DNA from 4 places in the Paenibacillus sp. JJ1683 genome. Region 4 is predicted to be linked to each of the others. Evidence: a T-box and tRNA genes for the amino acid it is inferred to sense, from the RefSeq annotation. Region 4 holds a T-box; the other regions hold tRNA genes.
The links. The T-box of region 4 lies ahead of tyrS (tyrosine--tRNA ligase). A T-box ahead of a tRNA ligase gene usually reads a tRNA of that ligase, here a tRNA-Tyr.

Region 1 (4,275 bases), 2.6 Mb from region 4:
TGTCTCAACGAGAGATCCGGTGAAATTTTAATACCTGTGAAGATGCAGGTTACCCGCGACAAGACGGAAAGACCCCATGGAGCTTTACTGCAGCTTGATATTGAATTTGGGTACGATCTGTACAGGATAGGTGGGAGCCGTAGAGCCTTGAGCGCCAGCTTGAGGGGAGGCATCCTTGGGATACCACCCTGATCGTATCTAGGTTCTAACTTGGTACCGTGATCCGGTGCGAGGACAGTGTCAGGTGGGCAGTTTGACTGGGGCGGTCGCCTCCTAAAGAGTAACGGAGGCGCCCCAAGGTTCCCTCAGAATGGTTGGAAATCATTCGAAGAGTGCAAAGGCAGAAGGGAGCTTGACTGCGAGACCTACAAGTCGAGCAGGGACGAAAGTCGGGCTTAGTGATCCGGTGGTACCGCATGGAAGGGCCATCGCTCAACGGATAAAAGCTACCCTGGGGATAACAGGCTTATCTCCCCCAAGAGTCCACATCGACGGGGAGGTTTGGCACCTCGATGTCGGCTCATCGCATCCTGGGGCTGAAGTAGGTCCCAAGGGTTGGGCTGTTCGCCCATTAAAGCGGTACGCGAGCTGGGTTCAGAACGTCGTGAGACAGTTCGGTCCCTATCTGTCGTGGGCGTAGGAAATTTGAGAGGAGCTGTCCTTAGTACGAGAGGACCGGGATGGACGTACCGCTGGTGTACCAGTTGTTCCGCCAGGAGCACCGCTGGGTAGCTATGTACGGAAGGGATAAGCGCTGAAAGCATCTAAGCGTGAAGCCCCCCTCAAGATGAGATTTCCCAGTATGTAAGACCCCTTGAAGACGACGAGGTAGATAGGTTGGGGGTGGAAGTGCAGTAATGCATGGAGCTGACCAATACTAATCGGTCGAGGGCTTATCCTAAAGATAAGGCGCAATGAGTTTCGGATCCAGTTTTCAAGGTGTAACCTTGAAGGTATGTAGAAGTACATACGACAAGCGTATAGCTATTCATTCACACGATCCGTGATGAACCGAATAACCTTACGGAAGAATTTACGGTGTAAATTCATGTTTGGTGGCGATAGCGGAGGGGTTCCACACGTACCCATCCCGAACACGACCGTTAAGCCCTCCAGCGCCGATGGTACTTGGACCGCAGGGTCCTGGGAGAGTAGGACGCCGCCAAGCAAAATCCTTTAAAGGATGATAAAATTTAATGAATTAGGGCCTTTAGCTCAGCTGGTTAGAGCGCACCCCTGATAAGGGTGAGGTCGGTGGTTCGAGTCCACTAAGGCCCACCATTTCTAGATTGACTAAAAGTTTGGGGCTATAGCTCAGCTGGGAGAGCGCCTGCCTTGCACGCAGGAGGTCAGGGGTTCGATCCCCCTTGGCTCCACCAATATTCCCTGATAGCTCAGTTGGTAGAGCACTCGACTGTTAATCGAGTTGTCACAGGTTCGAGTCCTGTTCGGGGAGCCATATTTCAATACTTCTGAATTTTATATATAAGGTGGCGGCGTAGCTCAGCTGGCTAGAGCGTACGGTTCATACCCGTGAGGTCGGGGGTTCGATCCCCTCTGCCGCTACTCGGAGAGATACCCAAGTGGCTATAAGGGGACCCTCTGCTAAGGGGTTAGACTGCGTAAGTGGTGCGAGGGTTCGAATCCCTCTCTCTCCGCCACAAAATTATTAAATCAGAATTCATTTTGCAAGGCCCGTTGGTCAAGGGGTTAAGACACCTCCCTTTCACGGAGGTAACAGGGGTTCGAATCCCCTACGGGTCATAATTATGGAGGCTTAGCTCAGCTGGGAGAGCATCTGCCTTACAAGCAGAGGGTCGGGGGTTCGATCCCCTCAGCCTCCACCATTAATAATATTGTGAAATATCTTTGATGTCGCGGGGTGGAGCAGTTCGGTAGCTCGTCGGGCTCATAACCCGAAGGTCGTAGGTTCAAATCCTGCCCCCGCAATTAATTTCCTATTGGAAATGTCTCTGGAACTGTGGTGTAGAGGCCTAACATGCCTGCCTGTCACGCAGGAGATCGCGGGTTCGAATCCCGTCAGTTCCGCCATTTTAACTACATATAGTGTGAACTATATGATATAGTTGTAAAATAAAACATGGCTCGGTAGCTCAGTCGGTAGAGCAGAGGACTGAAAATCCTCGTGTCGGCGGTTCGATTCCGTCCCGAGCCACCTTTCAAGTGGGAATTGGCAATGTGCCGGTGTAGCTCAATTGGTAGAGCAACTGACTTGTAATCAGTAGGTTGGGGGTTCAAGTCCTCTCGCCGGCACCATTTTGGAGGATTAGCGAAGTGGCCAAACGCATCAGACTGTAAATCTGCTCCCTTACGGGTTCGGTGGTTCGAATCCATCATCCTCCACCAGTCTTTTTATAATCATATGGCGGTCGTGGCGAAGTGGTTAACGCACCGGACTGTGACTCCGGCATTCGTGGGTTCAAGCCCCATCGGCCGCCCTTTGATTCTTAATTTAATGGGGATTAGCCAAGCGGTAAGGCAACGGACTTTGACTCCGTCATGCATAGGTTCAAATCCTATATCCCCAGCCATTAAGAGCCATTAGCTCAGTTGGTAGAGCACCTGACTTTTAATCAGGGTGTCGAAGGTTCGAGTCCTTCATGGCTCACCATTTATAAGTTATTTTGCGGTCGTGGCGGAATTGGCAGACGCGCACGGTTCAGGTCCGTGTGGGCTAACCCCCCGTGGAGGTTCGAGTCCTCTCGACCGCACCATATTTTGCGGACGTGGCTCAGCGGTAGAGCATCGCCTTGCCAAGGCGAGGGTCGCGGGTTCGATTCCCGTCGTCCGCTCCATTATCCATACGGCGCCATAGCCAAGTGGTAAGGCAAAGCTCTGCAAAAGCTTCATCCCCAGTTCAAATCTGGGTGGCGCCTTGACTGCTCATTATGGAACTAAATATGCGCCCTTAGCTCAGCTGGATAGAGCGTTTGACTACGAATCAAAAGGCCGGGAGTTCGAATCTCTCAGGGCGCGCCATTTATTAAAAAATGTATAATGTCGGGATGTAGCTCAGCTTGGTAGAGCACCTGGTTTGGGACCAGGGGGTCGCATGTTCAAATCGTGTCATCCCGATACTGATTTGCGGGTGTAGTTCAATGGTAGAACTCCAGCCTTCCAAGCTGGTAGCGTGGGTTCGATTCCCATCACCCGCTTTTTGCTATAGCGGATTCTTGTTGCCTCAGTGGTGACACCTTATAAATAAAGAGAGCCTGTCTGGGGACAGAGCTCTCTCTTTTTTTTGTATGTTTATCTTCCATAGATTCTATAAAAGTGTTGACTATCGATAATCCTTGCTATCGGTGTATTCCTTCTGCTCCTGCAGTGAGTATACACCGATAACTGATCTAGTACACAGGTTTTACACTGGTATGGTCAGCTGTATGGAGGTTCCCTGATTTGGAGCAGAGGTCATGCTCAAGAAGCCGCCTACTCCTCTAGCTCGTTCTTCCATGCTGAACAATCCAACTCCTTCTCCTCGGGACTTTCCAGAAAAGCCAATACCTTCATCCCGAATAGTCACTTGTATCGTTTTATCTTGATCCTCTACATCCACGTATGCTTCTGCTACATCTGCGTATTTAGCCACATTCGTCAGTGCTTCCTGTACAATTCTATAGATTGCTATTTCTTTTCGGATATCAAGGCGTTTACGTAAAGTACATTGAAAATGCACTTCGATTCCGTAATGCGAACAGAAATTTTCAATATAAGTTCTTAGGGCCGGTACGACACCCAAATCATCCAGAACTGAGGGACGAAGTTCCCACGCTAGGCCACGAACATCTTTAATGATATCGGTTACCTGTGCACGCAAATTTTCCAAAGTAGCGTTGGGTTGTTCAGCTAGTTGGCTATCTAGTTGAATAATAAGTGAAAACAGGCTTTGACCAATCCCATCATGAAGCTCTCTTGAAAAGCGTTTACGCTCTTCCTCCTGTATTTGCATGACTTGCGTCATCATGGTCTGAAGCTCTGCCTCTACTTTTTTTAATTTAGTTACTTCATTACGGATCGCTAAGTACTGATAGGGTTTACCTTCCTCGTCCATAAATGGAACAATCGTAGTATTCACCCAGTAGTAGCTGTTATCTTTAGCACGATTTCGTATTTCTCCCTGCCATACCTCACCAGAACGGATCGTAGTCCACAGGTTCTTCATGAAGGCTCGAGTATGATAGCCCGAATTAATGAGACGATGATCCTGCCCGATCAATTCTTCACGACTATATTGCGAAATCTCACAGAACTTAT
Region 2 (4,275 bases), 2.7 Mb from region 4:
GCCGCAGTGAAAAGGCCCAAGCGACTGTTTAGCAAAAACACAGGTCTGTGCGAAGCCGCAAGGCGAAGTATACGGGCTGACGCCTGCCCGGTGCTGGAAGGTTAAGGGGAGTGGTAAGCCTTCGGGCGAAGCTATGAACCGAAGCCCCAGTAAACGGCGGCCGTAACTATAACGGTCCTAAGGTAGCGAAATTCCTTGTCAGGTAAATTCTGACCCGCACGAATGGCGTAACGACTTGGGCGCTGTCTCAACGAGAGATCCGGTGAAATTTTAATACCTGTGAAGATGCAGGTTACCCGCGACAAGACGGAAAGACCCCATGGAGCTTTACTGCAGCTTGATATTGAATTTGGGTACGATCTGTACAGGATAGGTGGGAGCCGTTGAACCTTGAGCGCCAGCTTGAGGGGAGGCATCCTTGGGATACCACCCTGATCGTATCTAGGTTCTAACTTGGTACCGTGATCCGGTACGAGGACAGTGTCAGGTGGGCAGTTTGACTGGGGCGGTCGCCTCCTAAAGAGTAACGGAGGCGCCCCAAGGTTCCCTCAGAATGGTTGGAAATCATTCGAAGAGTGCAAAGGCAGAAGGGAGCTTGACTGCGAGACCTACAAGTCGAGCAGGGACGAAAGTCGGGCTTAGTGATCCGGTGGTACCGCATGGAAGGGCCATCGCTCAACGGATAAAAGCTACCCTGGGGATAACAGGCTTATCTCCCCCAAGAGTCCACATCGACGGGGAGGTTTGGCACCTCGATGTCGGCTCATCGCATCCTGGGGCTGAAGTAGGTCCCAAGGGTTGGGCTGTTCGCCCATTAAAGCGGTACGCGAGCTGGGTTCAGAACGTCGTGAGACAGTTCGGTCCCTATCTGTCGTGGGCGTAGGAAATTTGAGAGGAGCTGTCCTTAGTACGAGAGGACCGGGATGGACGTACCGCTGGTGTACCAGTTGTTCCGCCAGGAGCACCGCTGGGTAGCTATGTACGGAAGGGATAAGCGCTGAAAGCATCTAAGCGTGAAGCCCCCCTCAAGATGAGATTTCCCAGTATGTAAGACCCCTTGAAGACGACGAGGTAGATAGGTTGGGGGTGGAAGTGCAGTAATGCATGGAGCTGACCAATACTAATCGGTCGAGGGCTTATCCTAAGATAAGACGCAATGAGTTTCGGATCCAGTTTTCAGGGTGTAACCTTGAAGGTATGTAGAAGTACATACGACAAGCGTATGGCTATTCATTCACACAATCCGTGATGAACCGAATAACCTTACGGAAGAATTTGCGAGGCAAATTCATGTTTGGTGGCGATAGCGGAGGGGTTCCACACGTACCCATCCCGAACACGACCGTTAAGCCCTCCAGCGCCGATGGTACTTGGACCGCAGGGTCCTGGGAGAGTAGGACGCCGCCAAGCATAAGCCCCTTCTCTGGGGATTTTTTTTCGCCTGTAAGACTGACCTCTATATAGTCAGAATTAAGTGTTATGTCTAAGATGGGGCTATAGCTCAGCTGGGAGAGCGCCTGCCTTGCACGCAGGAGGTCAGGGGTTCGATCCCCCTTGGCTCCACCAATATTCCCTGATAGCTCAGTTGGTAGAGCACTCGACTGTTAATCGAGTTGTCACAGGTTCGAGTCCTGTTCGGGGAGCCATATGGAGAGGTGTCCGAGTTGGCCGAAGGAGCACGATTGGAAATCGTGTAGGCGCCAAAAGCGTCTCGAGGGTTCGAATCCCTCTCTCTCCGCCAGCTCTTATAATAGATATGTGGCCCGTTGGTCAAGGGGTTAAGACACCTCCCTTTCACGGAGGTAACAGGGGTTCGAATCCCCTACGGGTCATAGTAGTATGGAGGCTTAGCTCAGCTGGGAGAGCATCTGCCTTACAAGCAGAGGGTCGGGGGTTCGATCCCCTCAGCCTCCACCATTAATAGTATTAAGAAATACCTTTGATGTCGCGGGGTGGAGCAGTTCGGTAGCTCGTCGGGCTCATAACCCGAAGGTCGTAGGTTCAAATCCTGCCCCCGCAATTAATTTCCTGTTGGAAATGCCTCTGGAACTGTGGTGTAGAGGCCTAACATGCCTGCCTGTCACGCAGGAGATCGCGGGTTCGAATCCCGTCAGTTCCGCCATTTAATTTAATATGCCGGTGTAGCTCAACTGGTAGAGCAACTGACTTGTAATCAGTAGGTTGGGGGTTCAAGTCCTCTCGCCGGCACCATTTTGGAGGATTAGCGAAGTGGCCAAACGCATCAGACTGTAAATCTGCTCCCTTACGGGTTCGGTGGTTCGAATCCATCATCCTCCACCAGTTTTATTGCCATGGTGGTCGTGACGAATGGGTTAACGTACTGAATTGTGGCTATGGCATTTGTGGGTGCAAGTCCCATCAATCGCCCTGTTGAATACATAATGGGGATTAGCCAAGCGGTAAGGCAACGGACTTTGACTCCGTCATGCATAGGTTCAAATCCTATATCCCCAGCCATTAAGAGCCATTAGCTCAGTTGGTAGAGCACCTGACTTTTAATCAGGGTGTCGAAGGTTCGAGTCCTTCATGGCTCACCATTATCATTGTATGCGCGTGTGGCGGAATTGGCAGACGCACTAGACTTAGGATCTAGCGTCTTTGACGTGGGGGTTCAAGTCCCTCCACGCGCATACCTGTTTTTGCGGACGTGGCTCAGCGGTAGAGCATCGCCTTGCCAAGGCGAGGGTCGCGGGTTCGATTCCCGTCGTCCGCTCCATATTTGCGCCCTTAGCTCAGCTGGATAGAGCGTTTGACTACGAATCAAAAGGCCGGGAGTTCGAATCTCTCAGGGCGCGCCATTAATTTCATAAGCCGGTGTGGCGGAATTGGCAGACGCGCGCGACTCAAAATCGTGAGGGAAACCGTGGAGGTTCGAGTCCTCTCACCGGCATCTATTTCGGGATGTAGCTCAGCTTGGTAGAGCACCTGGTTTGGGACCAGGGGGTCGCATGTTCAAATCGTGTCATCCCGACCACTTTTTTTGCGGGTGTAGTTCAATGGTAGAACTCCAGCCTTCCAAGCTGGTAGCGTGGGTTCGATTCCCATCACCCGCTTTATATAGATGAAAGAAGAGATGGCTTATGCCATCTCTTCTTTTTGTATTTATTAAGCTATCGTTTCCCGTTAGATTACGACCGCTTATAATAGCTCTTCTTATTAATCCAGTTAATGCACGGGGCGGACCTTGGTTAATATTTATTTTTTGCTCTAAAAGGTTTGTAGAAGGCACGAATGTCCTGAGCTAAAAGCTCAGGCTCTTCCATGGCAGTAAAATGCCCTCCGCGAGCGATTGAAGTCCAGCGAGTTACATTTAGGTTGCGCACGCCCATTCTTTAGGCGTTAACAATATATCTGCTAGGAATAGTGCAATTCCGGTTGGCACTTTTATGTAGCTCAATGGCGGCAAAGAATGTGAATTTTCATAATACATACGTGTAGTAGGTGGCTTCATGGTCTTATGCGAAAAATAAGGGTCATAAAATGAGTTCAATGTACGATATCTTTGTTCAGCATCTGAAGCAGTCAGGAGTGTCCGATAGGAGCGTATTGGATGGATAAGAAAACAAAGACTATATAGCAGCTTAGAAAAATCAGCGAGACAAGAAGAATTCAGAAAACAGTCAAAGAAATCCTAATTACGATACTGGGTGTTGCTAAAACGGCGGGGATAAGCCCCCCGGATAATCCGGGGGAAAATAGCAAGGAATTAGTTCCTTCCTGATAACTCTGTTCAATGATTATCTTATTACCCTAGTTAATCTAGACACCTTCTGTAGGCTTTTTATACAGATAGCGAACTTTTTATCTTGTATCTTTTTTGATTAGTCCGTTATATAGAGTATCAAGAAGGCTATCTACTTTACAGTTTGTGAGACTGGTTGGGTAGAGCTGAACAATCGGCCAAAGCGGCGCATCAATCCTTCAAGCGGACCAACAGCACGCTGAGCAATCAATAATCCCAGCAGTAGTGTTGCAACTGCGATCATTACGTTGCCGAAAGGAATTCCATCCAGACTGTGCCCAATCTTTGTCAGATCAAGAATCCACACCACTACAAACTGAAAGGCATACATGGTCAGGGCGACACGTCCGACTGCTGCGAAAGGCATTAATACAGCGGAAGTTTTTTTGGATACGAGGCACGTAACTCCCATTACCAAAAATGAAATTCCTAATCCTATCATCGTCTGGAATGTCGAAGCGGTGTGCGGAGCCGTTCCCAAAAGGAGCTGCCACATCGGTGATTCCGTATTA
Region 3 (4,275 bases), 1.2 Mb from region 4:
CGAGGTTCATCCTTAGCACTTGACCATGCGCGTAAATCGTCCACATTCATTGAAACTCTAGCTTGTATATCCACGTGCTGTTCCTCCTCTCCGGCTTTTAAGCTTCCCTTACCGTCTCATCCGTAATCCCAAGTTCCTCCTTCACCCAATCGTACCCTTCAGCCTCCAAACGGTGGGCAAGCTCCGGACCGCCAGATTTAACTATCTGGCCTTGCATCATGACATGCACAAAATCCGGGGTAATATAATTCAACAGTCGTTGATAATGGGTGATGATTAAAAAGCCTCTATCCGGGCTGCGCATCTCATTTACGCCATTGGCCACAATACGCAGTGCATCAATATCAAGCCCTGAGTCCACTTCATCCAGGATCACAAACTTGGGTTCAAGTAGCATCATTTGCAAAATCTCATTCCGCTTTTTTTCACCGCCAGAGAATCCCTCATTCAAATAACGATGCACAAATTCCGGGTTCATCTCCAGCCCCTTCATTTTGCTCTCCATTTCACGGATAAAACGGATTAAGGATATCTCATCGCCTTCTTCACGCCGTGCATTGATGGCACTTCTGAGAAAATCCGAGTTGGTCACGCCAGCAATTTCACTTGGGTATTGCATAGCGAGGAACAAGCCTGCCTGGGCACGCTCATCCACCTCCATCTCCAGAAGGTCTTCATTGTCCAATGTCACCTTACCGCCAGTAACCTCATATTTGGGATGGCCCATTAAAGCTGAAGCCAATGTACTTTTCCCCGTCCCATTAGGCCCCATAATCGCATGAATCTCTCCGCCATGAATCTCCAGTGTGAGCCCTTTTAAAATTTCTTTCCCTTCAATCTTGGATCTTAATTCCTCAATCTTTAATGTCGTCATTTATCATAAACTTCCCTTCGGAGTATTCTTCGGCACGCGCCACCAAATCACTCATAAATTTTCCAATAGTCTGCAGCTCAACCTCTGAATAGGATTCAATGAATTGGTAAAACCTTTCTTCTTTTTCTTTGTGCAGTTCTTTATGCAAATGATAAACGTGTCTTCCCTTATCCGTTAAACTAAAGTAAATCTCCTTACGATTGCTGTTCAGTTGACTTTTCATAATGAAGCCCATTTCCAGCAGCTTTGCACTAATTTTAGTAATACTAGCTTTGGACAACCCCATCTTCTCCACAATCCCGGTATGATTTATCGGTTCATAATCACCAATGCAATCAATAACGTGTACACTAGTAATATTGTTGGAGAGCATGTCAATCTGGTACTTTCTGGCCTGTTGCCGAAACGAGTTAATTTCTTGTTCAGTATACAGCTCATTCAGATGTAGCATTTTAATATATTGCTCGTAAAGATGACCTTTAAAATGATTTTGAAACTCCAATTTCTCAATCTCCCCTCTTTTGTAGTAGTTGCAGACCAAGTTTAGTGTCACCATTAGATTATTTTTGTTCACTAGTAAACAAAGTTATATTAACACAATTGATATTGATTATCAATATCAATTGTGTTAAATGTGATACAATTTTGGAGGCACTTTTCATCATGGGTTTGTTGTCATTGTCATCGGCCTCAGGCTGTGTTTTGACTAGAGCACGTTCTGGAAATGGTTTTGAATACCTCTGATCAATCCTGCTTTGCGGGGGTTGAACAATGGAACCAATTCGGCACCACCCGGATGGATCTGGTAACCGAAGCCAAGTCCAATACCGTTGCCTATGAACGTCATGGTACACCTGCCAAAGACCGGGGTCGCTATCGTAAAAAGGACAAAGGTGGTGCTTGGCCGAGCTGTTTTAAAGCCGTATCGCCGCGTTTGAGTACGCTATCGTGAGCATGTATAGCAATGAATAATCAGTCAGTTACCTGTGTCTGGATATGTTATGAGGCCAAAGAGTATACCAAAAACTGTGGTTTTTGCTGGTGAATCCGAACAGGCGATGCTCCATTCTAGCCAGCACCGATCTGACACTGGAGATGACCTAGATCATCGAACTTTATCCGCCCAGTTCAAAATCAAATGCACCTTCTGGGCGCTAAAGCAATCCATCGGCGGATTAGCTACCACTTTTGTAGCAAATCCATTCCGAAGCTCAACTGGTATTTGAAAAAGGATCGGGTTCACCCTCTGGAGTTGTTGGAAGAGGAGAAAGCGCAACGGGACATCCGCCTAACTGTAAAGATGAGAATGGTAAACGATAACCAAAATGGATCCCTACGGGGCTTAAGATAAAAGGAACCAAGAAAAGAGCCGAAATCTTGCTTCAGGAAGCCAGAAAGAATTATCATATGGAAGGACAAGCACTCGCGGTTGAAAACGAAGATATGCTGCAAGAGTAAAAGCGGCTACTCCATCCGGTAATCAAAGGTGTCTTCAGCTCAAGCAATGAGTGGGGTACTAAAGCTCAAATAAAAAAAGTTCATTAGAGAATGTCTCTAATGAACTTTTTTAGTTAATACCGGCGAGAGGACTCGAACCTCCACGGTTTCCCACTCGATTTTGAGTCGAGCGCGTCTGCCATTCCGCCACGCCGGCATATTTAATTATGGAGGCGCCACCCAGATTTGAACTGGGGAATAAAGCTTTTGCAGAGCTTTGCCTTACCACTTGGCTATGGCGCCAGAATATAACTAAGCGGACGACGGGAATCGAACCCGCGACCCTCGCCTTGGCAAGGCGATGCTCTACCGCTGAGCCACGTCCGCATAAGATGGCTGGGGATATAGGATTTGAACCTATGCATGACGGAGTCAAAGTCCGTTGCCTTACCGCTTGGCTAATCCCCAATAAGAAAGGGCGGCCGATGGGGCTTGAACCCACGAATGCCGGAGTCACAGTCCGGTGCGTTAACCACTTCGCCACGACCGCCACAGGAAAATAAGTAATTGGCAGGGGCAGCAGGAATTGAACCCACACCAACGGTTTTGGAGACCGTTGTTCTACCTTTAAACTATGCCCCTATAAAACTGGTGGAGGATGATGGATTCGAACCACCGAACCCGTAAGGGAGCAGATTTACAGTCTGATGCGTTTGGCCACTTCGCTAATCCTCCAAAATGGTGCCGGCGAGAGGACTTGAACCCCCAACCTACTGATTACAAGTCAGTTGCTCTACCAATTGAGCTACACCGGCACAAAAACTATTCAATTAAAAGTGGCTCGGGACGGAATCGAACCGCCGACACGAGGATTTTCAGTCCTCTGCTCTACCGACTGAGCTACCGAGCCTCACAATAAGACTCTTTACCAAGCAATGTATTACTAATGGCGGAACTGACGGGATTCGAACCCGCGATCTCCTGCGTGACAGGCAGGCATGTTAGGCCTCTACACCACAGTTCCATAATATATTTAAATTGGTTGCGGGGGCAGGATTTGAACCTGCGACCTTCGGGTTATGAGCCCGACGAGCTACCGAACTGCTCCACCCCGCGACAGTAATAAGTATTTACTTTTTAAATGGTGGAGGCTGAGGGGATCGAACCCCCGACCCTCTGCTTGTAAGGCAGATGCTCTCCCAGCTGAGCTAAGCCTCCTCAACGGAACACTTTTCATATTATACCACAACAAACTTTTTATTGCAACTTTTGTGATTATTTTTTTATGACCCGTAGGGGATTCGAACCCCTGTTACCTCCGTGAAAGGGAGGTGTCTTAACCCCTTGACCAACGGGCCATACTATAAAATAATTCTGGCGGAGAGAGAGGGATTCGAACCCTCGAGACGCTTTTGGCGCCTACACGATTTCCAATCGTGCTCCTTCGGCCAACTCGGACACCTCTCCATATGGCTCCCCGAACAGGACTCGAACCTGTGACAACTCGATTAACAGTCGAGTGCTCTACCAACTGAGCTATCAGGGAATATTAACATTTGTTTCAAGGTTACACCCTGAAAACTGGATCCGAAACTCATTGCGTCTTATCTTTAGGATAAGCCCTCGACCGATTAGTATTGGTCAGCTCCATGCATTACTGCACTTCCACCCCCAACCTATCTACCTCGTCGTCTTCAAGGGGTCTTACTAATTGGGAAATCTCATCTTGAGGGGGGCTTCACGCTTAGATGCTTTCAGCGCTTATCCCTTCCGTACATAGCTACCCAGCGGTGCTCCTGGCGGAACAACTGGTACACCAGCGGTACGTCCATCCCGGTCCTCTCGTACTAAGGACAGCTCCTCTCAAATTTCCTACGCCCACGACAGATAGGGACCGAACTGTCTCACGACGTTCTGAACCCAGCTCGCGTACCGCTTTAATGGGCGAACAGCCCAACCCTTGG
Region 4 (4,275 bases):
ATTTTAATTATGAAGGAGTTAACTCTATAATGGCACGTTACACTGGTCCTAAATTTAAATTGAGCCGTCGTCTCGGTATTTCCCTGAGCGGCACAGGTAAAGAATTGAAACGCCCTTTCCCTCCGGGACAACATGGTGCAAACCAACGGAGAAAAATCAGTAACTACGGTATGCAGCTTCAAGAAAAGCAAAAGCTGCGCCACATGTACGGTTTGGGTGAAAAACAATTCCGTACCCTGTTCAACAAAGCTCAACACATGCACGGTATCGCTGGTGAGAACTTCATGTTCTTGCTGGAAAGCCGCCTGGACAACCTTGTATTCCGTCTTGGCTTTGCTAATTCCCGTGCAGGCGCACGTCAATTGGTAGCTCATGGTCACGTTACTGTGAACGGCAAAAAAGTTGACATCGCTTCTTACCAAGTAAGCCTTGGCGACGTGATCGGTCTTCGTGAAAGAAGTCGTTCCCTGTCTTCCATCAAAGAAGCTTTGGAAAACCGTAACCACTTGGCAGCTTACCTGGAGTACAATGACGCAGCTCTGGAAGGTAAATACATTCGTTTGCCTGAGCGTGCTGAATTGTCCCAAGATATCGATGAAAAACAAATCGTCGAATTCTACAACCGCTAATCCTTGCATTAGCACCAAAAAGCACCCGAATTCATTCGGGTGCTTTTTATATTCCCCACGCATTAAGCCTGAGAGTTTTATTCAATAGGGATGTACACTTTCATATTCAAATGATCAGGATAGGAATTCATCACGTCCGTAATTTCAAAATCAGGTCCCTCCCTCCGTTCAAAATTAGAATTAGGAAGCCATGTGCCGTAGATAAAATCTCGTATACTCTGAACTCGTCCATTTGAACCTGAAGCGTCAAACTCAGCATACTTTCCTGCTGGAATCTCCATATATATGAAACCCTCAGCCAGTTCTTTTGATTCTTCTTCAACGGCCTCACCCACCACAAATGAAAATGCACCGTTGTCTTCAAATCGACAGGCAATCCCATATGACATTCCCGGTGCGATTTTATTTGGAATACACATAAAATATTCATGTGCGCCAAAGTGTTCATAAAATCCTGGGATTTCTTTATAATGCTGCTCATTATTGAGATTTGTTTTATATTCATATCCTACAATTTTGGTCGTTTCGAGTTGCAGTATCACAGGCTTGTTCACCTCTAATTCCTCCGTTGCGTTTTTTTTGTAATCCAGAAAATTGATTTTACTTTGATCAGAAAGCTCAATATCACAGTTACGATATTTCCCAGGGGTGATCCCAAAACTTTTTTCAAAAGCGCGAGTAAAAGCTTCTTGCGAGTTGTACTGATACTCAATAGCTATGTCCAATACCTTTTGGTTGGATTGCTTTAGCCGTTTTGCCGCCTCGGACAATCTTCTCCTTCTTATATATTGTTGAACTGTAAAACCCGAAATGGCCTGAAAAACCCGCTGGAAATGAAAAGCTGAAAAGTATGCCTGTGAAGCAATCTCGGCAATTTTTAAATCTTCCCGGAGATTCAATTCAATAAACTCAATCGCACACTGAATTCGTTTAAAGTAGTCCATATAATCCTTCCCCACACTTGTTATTTATCTAGACTTCACCCACATTGGGCAACCCACGTATTCATTATGTAAAACTCTGTATCTATTTGTTTGATTATTTGTGCTAAGTTTACCACGGCTTTTCGCTTGGTAGAAATAAAAAAAGCAGCACTGAGATACGAGATCAATCTCAACGCTGCTTTTAAATGTATTTTAATTATCCAAGCTTGATCTTAGCAAATTTCCGTTTACCTACCTGTACAATGTCGCCTTCCTGCGGCTTGTATGCTTCGTTCACATCGGTCCACTTCTCTTCATTAATTTTGACCGACCCCTGCTGAATACTACGCTTGGCCTCACCGTTAGATGCTGCAAAGCCTAGATGAGTCAGCAACTGGATCACACGAACGCCACCTTCTTCTAACTGATCTGCTGTTAAGGTGAATTCTTCAATGTCATCAGGAAGCGCGCGTTGTTGGAATACAGTCACAAAATGCTGCTTGGCCGCTTCTGCCGCCTCTTCACCGTGGTACATGCGCACTAATGTTCCGGCCAGTTTCATTTTGGCATCACGTGGATGCACCGAACCCTCCTTAACACCTTTCGCCAGCTCTGCCAGCTCCTCATTGGTAATATCCGTTGCAAGCTCAAAATATTTCAGCATCAACTCATCAGGAACGGACATCGATTTACCATAAATTTCATTTGGCTCCTCATCCACACCAATGTAGTTACCCAAACTTTTACTCATCTTTTGAACGCCATCAAGCCCCTCAAGCAGTGGCAATGTAATGGTTGCCTGCGGTTCTACTCCGTATTCCTTTTGCAGGGTTCTGCCCATCAGCAGATTAAACTTTTGGTCTGTTCCTCCCAATTCTATATCGCTTTGGAGAGCCACAGAGTCCATGCCCTGCATCAGCGGGTAAAAGAACTCATGGATGCTGATCGGCAAGCCGTTTTGGTACCTTTTTGTAAAATCATCCCGCTCCAACATACGGGCAACCGTTACTTTGGCAGACAGAGTTACCACATCCGCAAAAGACATCGGTCCTAACCATTCGGAATTGTAGTATACCTTTGTCTTTTCAGGATCGAGAATCTTAAAAATTTGTTCCTTGTATGTTTGTGCATTACGTTGTACATCTTCCTCAGTCAGTTGCTTGCGGGTCTCCGATTTACCTGTCGGATCACCAATTCTGCCTGTAAAATCTCCGATAATCAGTTGCACTTGATGCCCTAATTCCTGGAACTGGCGCAGTTTGTGCATAACAACCGTATGTCCGATATGAATATCGGGTGCAGACGGATCTAGACCCAGCTTAATTTTAAGTGGCTCGCCGCTAACAACCGATTTAATAACCTTACGCTTCAGCTCATCCTCAGGTACAATTTCCGCTACTCCACGACGGATCACTTCTAGTTGTCGTTCTACCTCTGCCTGTTGCTCAGGCTTCAATTCTTCCCACTTCATCCTGAATCCCTCCTATTTTCCATCCAATAATTACTATTTAAACAAACCAAAAAGCCCCTTTCATCCCAAGGGACGAGAAGGAGCTACTCGCGTTACCACCCTAATTAAAGAAACGTATGCAAAAAACCAACGTTTCTTTCACTTCATTCCTATAACGGGTTTACACCCGGTACCGGATTACTATGGAGAGCTTCGCAAACCTGCAAAAGCTTCCATTCATCCAGACAGCTCCAGACGGTAATTCAAAGGAGGGACGCTACCGATTCACACCACCCATCGGCTCTCTGCACAACGTGATTCCGCCTTCTACTGAAGTCTTTCTCTGCTTTTCACGATATTTACTTTGACCTATTTATAACACACTGTTTTTATGTAGTCAACGACACCAAAAGACAGGCTTTTTAGCATATGGGTTCATTTTGTAATTTTATGCTATAATAATGGCTGTTATAAAGGAGGAAGACTTAATGGTTGAAGAAAAAAACAATGTATCAGAGCCTAAGCCTTCCCGCTTACGGAGAACCATGCGAAGGCTCGGCCGTGTCATAAAGTGGGTCGTCATCATCGGTTTTATGGGGGCACTATTCGCAGGGGGAACCGCCGCTGGCTATGTTGCTTCTATTGTAAAAAACGAGCCCGTGCGTTCCAGATCTACGATTCTACAGGAAGTAGATAAAAATGCAATTACAGGCTTCGCTTATTTTAATGATGGCTCTCCCATCGGGCAGCTTCGGACCGAGGAAGATCGAAGACCTGTTACGTTTAAGGAGATTCCTCAGCTCGTCATTGACGCAGTTATTGCCATTGAAGATAATCATTTTTACGAGCATAAAGGTGTCGATTTGTCGGGAACGCTGCGTGCTGTGAAGCAAAAGGCACTACATGAATCCGTACAAACTGGAGGGAGTACGCTTACCCAGCAGCTTGCACGTCGTGTCTTTTTAAATCTTGATCGTACGGATGACCGCAAGGTCAAAGAAATTTTGCTATCTCTGCGCCTTGAGCGCTTCCTGAGCAAGCAGCAAATAATTACAGCCTATCTCAATAAGGTACCTTTCGGTAACGGATCAAGCGGTTACAACGTCTTTGGTATTAAAGCAGCGGCCAAAGGTATTTTTAATGAGAATGATTTGGGCAAGCTTAATGTAGCCCAAGCTGCCTATCTGGCAGGTCTGCCGCAACTCCCTTCTTCTTATTCTGCTTACAACGGTAAAGGTGAGTTTAATGAAGCCGGATTTAAAAGAGCGATTAA

Region 1: it has a tRNA-Tyr gene. The T-box ahead of tyrS (tyrosine--tRNA ligase) is inferred to sense a tRNA for this amino acid. The anticodon was not compared.
Region 2: it has a tRNA-Tyr gene. The T-box ahead of tyrS (tyrosine--tRNA ligase) is inferred to sense a tRNA for this amino acid. The anticodon was not compared.
Region 3: it has a tRNA-Tyr gene. The T-box ahead of tyrS (tyrosine--tRNA ligase) is inferred to sense a tRNA for this amino acid. The anticodon was not compared.

Annotation. Positions count from the first base shown of each region.
Region 1 covers NZ_CM129820.1:443,392-447,666, forward strand. Annotated here, with positions in the region: rRNA gene ACUC6J_RS01865 (23S ribosomal RNA) at 1-901, shown strand, start outside; rRNA gene rrf (5S ribosomal RNA) at 1,052-1,168, shown strand; tRNA gene ACUC6J_RS01875 (tRNA-Ile) at 1,205-1,281, shown strand; tRNA gene ACUC6J_RS01880 (tRNA-Ala) at 1,304-1,379, shown strand; tRNA gene ACUC6J_RS01885 (tRNA-Asn) at 1,384-1,459, shown strand; tRNA gene ACUC6J_RS01890 (tRNA-Met) at 1,493-1,566, shown strand; tRNA gene ACUC6J_RS01895 (tRNA-Ser) at 1,570-1,661, shown strand; tRNA gene ACUC6J_RS01900 (tRNA-Glu) at 1,693-1,764, shown strand; tRNA gene ACUC6J_RS01905 (tRNA-Val) at 1,772-1,847, shown strand; tRNA gene ACUC6J_RS01910 (tRNA-Met) at 1,877-1,950, shown strand; tRNA gene ACUC6J_RS01915 (tRNA-Asp) at 1,976-2,052, shown strand; tRNA gene ACUC6J_RS01920 (tRNA-Phe) at 2,104-2,176, shown strand; tRNA gene ACUC6J_RS01925 (tRNA-Thr) at 2,202-2,277, shown strand; tRNA gene ACUC6J_RS01930 (tRNA-Tyr) at 2,282-2,367, shown strand; tRNA gene ACUC6J_RS01935 (tRNA-His) at 2,387-2,459, shown strand; tRNA gene ACUC6J_RS01940 (tRNA-Gln) at 2,478-2,552, shown strand; tRNA gene ACUC6J_RS01945 (tRNA-Lys) at 2,557-2,632, shown strand; tRNA gene ACUC6J_RS01950 (tRNA-Leu) at 2,648-2,735, shown strand; tRNA gene ACUC6J_RS01955 (tRNA-Gly) at 2,742-2,816, shown strand; tRNA gene ACUC6J_RS01960 (tRNA-Cys) at 2,827-2,897, shown strand; tRNA gene ACUC6J_RS01965 (tRNA-Arg) at 2,924-3,000, shown strand; tRNA gene ACUC6J_RS01970 (tRNA-Pro) at 3,023-3,096, shown strand; tRNA gene ACUC6J_RS01975 (tRNA-Gly) at 3,106-3,176, shown strand; gene ACUC6J_RS01980 (PAS domain-containing sensor histidine kinase) at 3,383-4,275, opposite strand, start outside.
Region 2 covers NZ_CM129820.1:551,529-555,803, forward strand. Annotated here, with positions in the region: rRNA gene ACUC6J_RS02400 (23S ribosomal RNA) at 1-1,144, shown strand, start outside; rRNA gene rrf (5S ribosomal RNA) at 1,294-1,410, shown strand; tRNA gene ACUC6J_RS02410 (tRNA-Ala) at 1,491-1,566, shown strand; tRNA gene ACUC6J_RS02415 (tRNA-Asn) at 1,571-1,646, shown strand; tRNA gene ACUC6J_RS02420 (tRNA-Ser) at 1,650-1,741, shown strand; tRNA gene ACUC6J_RS02425 (tRNA-Glu) at 1,761-1,832, shown strand; tRNA gene ACUC6J_RS02430 (tRNA-Val) at 1,842-1,917, shown strand; tRNA gene ACUC6J_RS02435 (tRNA-Met) at 1,947-2,020, shown strand; tRNA gene ACUC6J_RS02440 (tRNA-Asp) at 2,046-2,122, shown strand; tRNA gene ACUC6J_RS02445 (tRNA-Thr) at 2,136-2,211, shown strand; tRNA gene ACUC6J_RS02450 (tRNA-Tyr) at 2,216-2,301, shown strand; tRNA gene ACUC6J_RS02455 (tRNA-Gln) at 2,404-2,478, shown strand; tRNA gene ACUC6J_RS02460 (tRNA-Lys) at 2,483-2,558, shown strand; tRNA gene ACUC6J_RS02465 (tRNA-Leu) at 2,571-2,651, shown strand; tRNA gene ACUC6J_RS02470 (tRNA-Gly) at 2,663-2,737, shown strand; tRNA gene ACUC6J_RS02475 (tRNA-Arg) at 2,743-2,819, shown strand; tRNA gene ACUC6J_RS02480 (tRNA-Leu) at 2,832-2,911, shown strand; tRNA gene ACUC6J_RS02485 (tRNA-Pro) at 2,919-2,995, shown strand; tRNA gene ACUC6J_RS02490 (tRNA-Gly) at 3,004-3,074, shown strand; gene ACUC6J_RS02495 (DUF418 domain-containing protein) at 3,876-4,275, opposite strand, start outside.
Region 3 covers NZ_CM129820.1:4,728,337-4,732,611, forward strand. Annotated here, with positions in the region: gene sufD (Fe-S cluster assembly protein SufD) at 1-74, opposite strand, end outside; gene sufC (Fe-S cluster assembly ATPase SufC) at 98-874, opposite strand; gene ACUC6J_RS20365 (MarR family transcriptional regulator) at 855-1,376, opposite strand; gene ACUC6J_RS20370 (hypothetical protein) at 1,605-1,826, shown strand; tRNA gene ACUC6J_RS20375 (tRNA-Leu) at 2,450-2,528, opposite strand; tRNA gene ACUC6J_RS20380 (tRNA-Cys) at 2,540-2,614, opposite strand; tRNA gene ACUC6J_RS20385 (tRNA-Gly) at 2,627-2,698, opposite strand; tRNA gene ACUC6J_RS20390 (tRNA-Gln) at 2,705-2,779, opposite strand; tRNA gene ACUC6J_RS20395 (tRNA-His) at 2,789-2,861, opposite strand; tRNA gene ACUC6J_RS20400 (tRNA-Trp) at 2,880-2,953, opposite strand; tRNA gene ACUC6J_RS20405 (tRNA-Tyr) at 2,961-3,046, opposite strand; tRNA gene ACUC6J_RS20410 (tRNA-Thr) at 3,051-3,126, opposite strand; tRNA gene ACUC6J_RS20415 (tRNA-Phe) at 3,149-3,221, opposite strand; tRNA gene ACUC6J_RS20420 (tRNA-Asp) at 3,259-3,335, opposite strand; tRNA gene ACUC6J_RS20425 (tRNA-Met) at 3,351-3,427, opposite strand; tRNA gene ACUC6J_RS20430 (tRNA-Val) at 3,454-3,529, opposite strand; tRNA gene ACUC6J_RS20435 (tRNA-Glu) at 3,598-3,669, opposite strand; tRNA gene ACUC6J_RS20440 (tRNA-Ser) at 3,687-3,778, opposite strand; tRNA gene ACUC6J_RS20445 (tRNA-Asn) at 3,782-3,857, opposite strand; rRNA gene ACUC6J_RS20450 (23S ribosomal RNA) at 3,923-4,275, opposite strand, start outside.
Region 4 covers NZ_CM129820.1:3,563,164-3,567,438, forward strand. Annotated here, with positions in the region: gene rpsD (30S ribosomal protein S4) at 30-629, shown strand; gene ACUC6J_RS15345 (AraC family transcriptional regulator) at 707-1,573, opposite strand; gene tyrS (tyrosine--tRNA ligase) at 1,770-3,023, opposite strand; T-box leader at 3,089-3,355, opposite strand; gene ACUC6J_RS15355 (transglycosylase domain-containing protein) at 3,491-4,275, shown strand, end outside.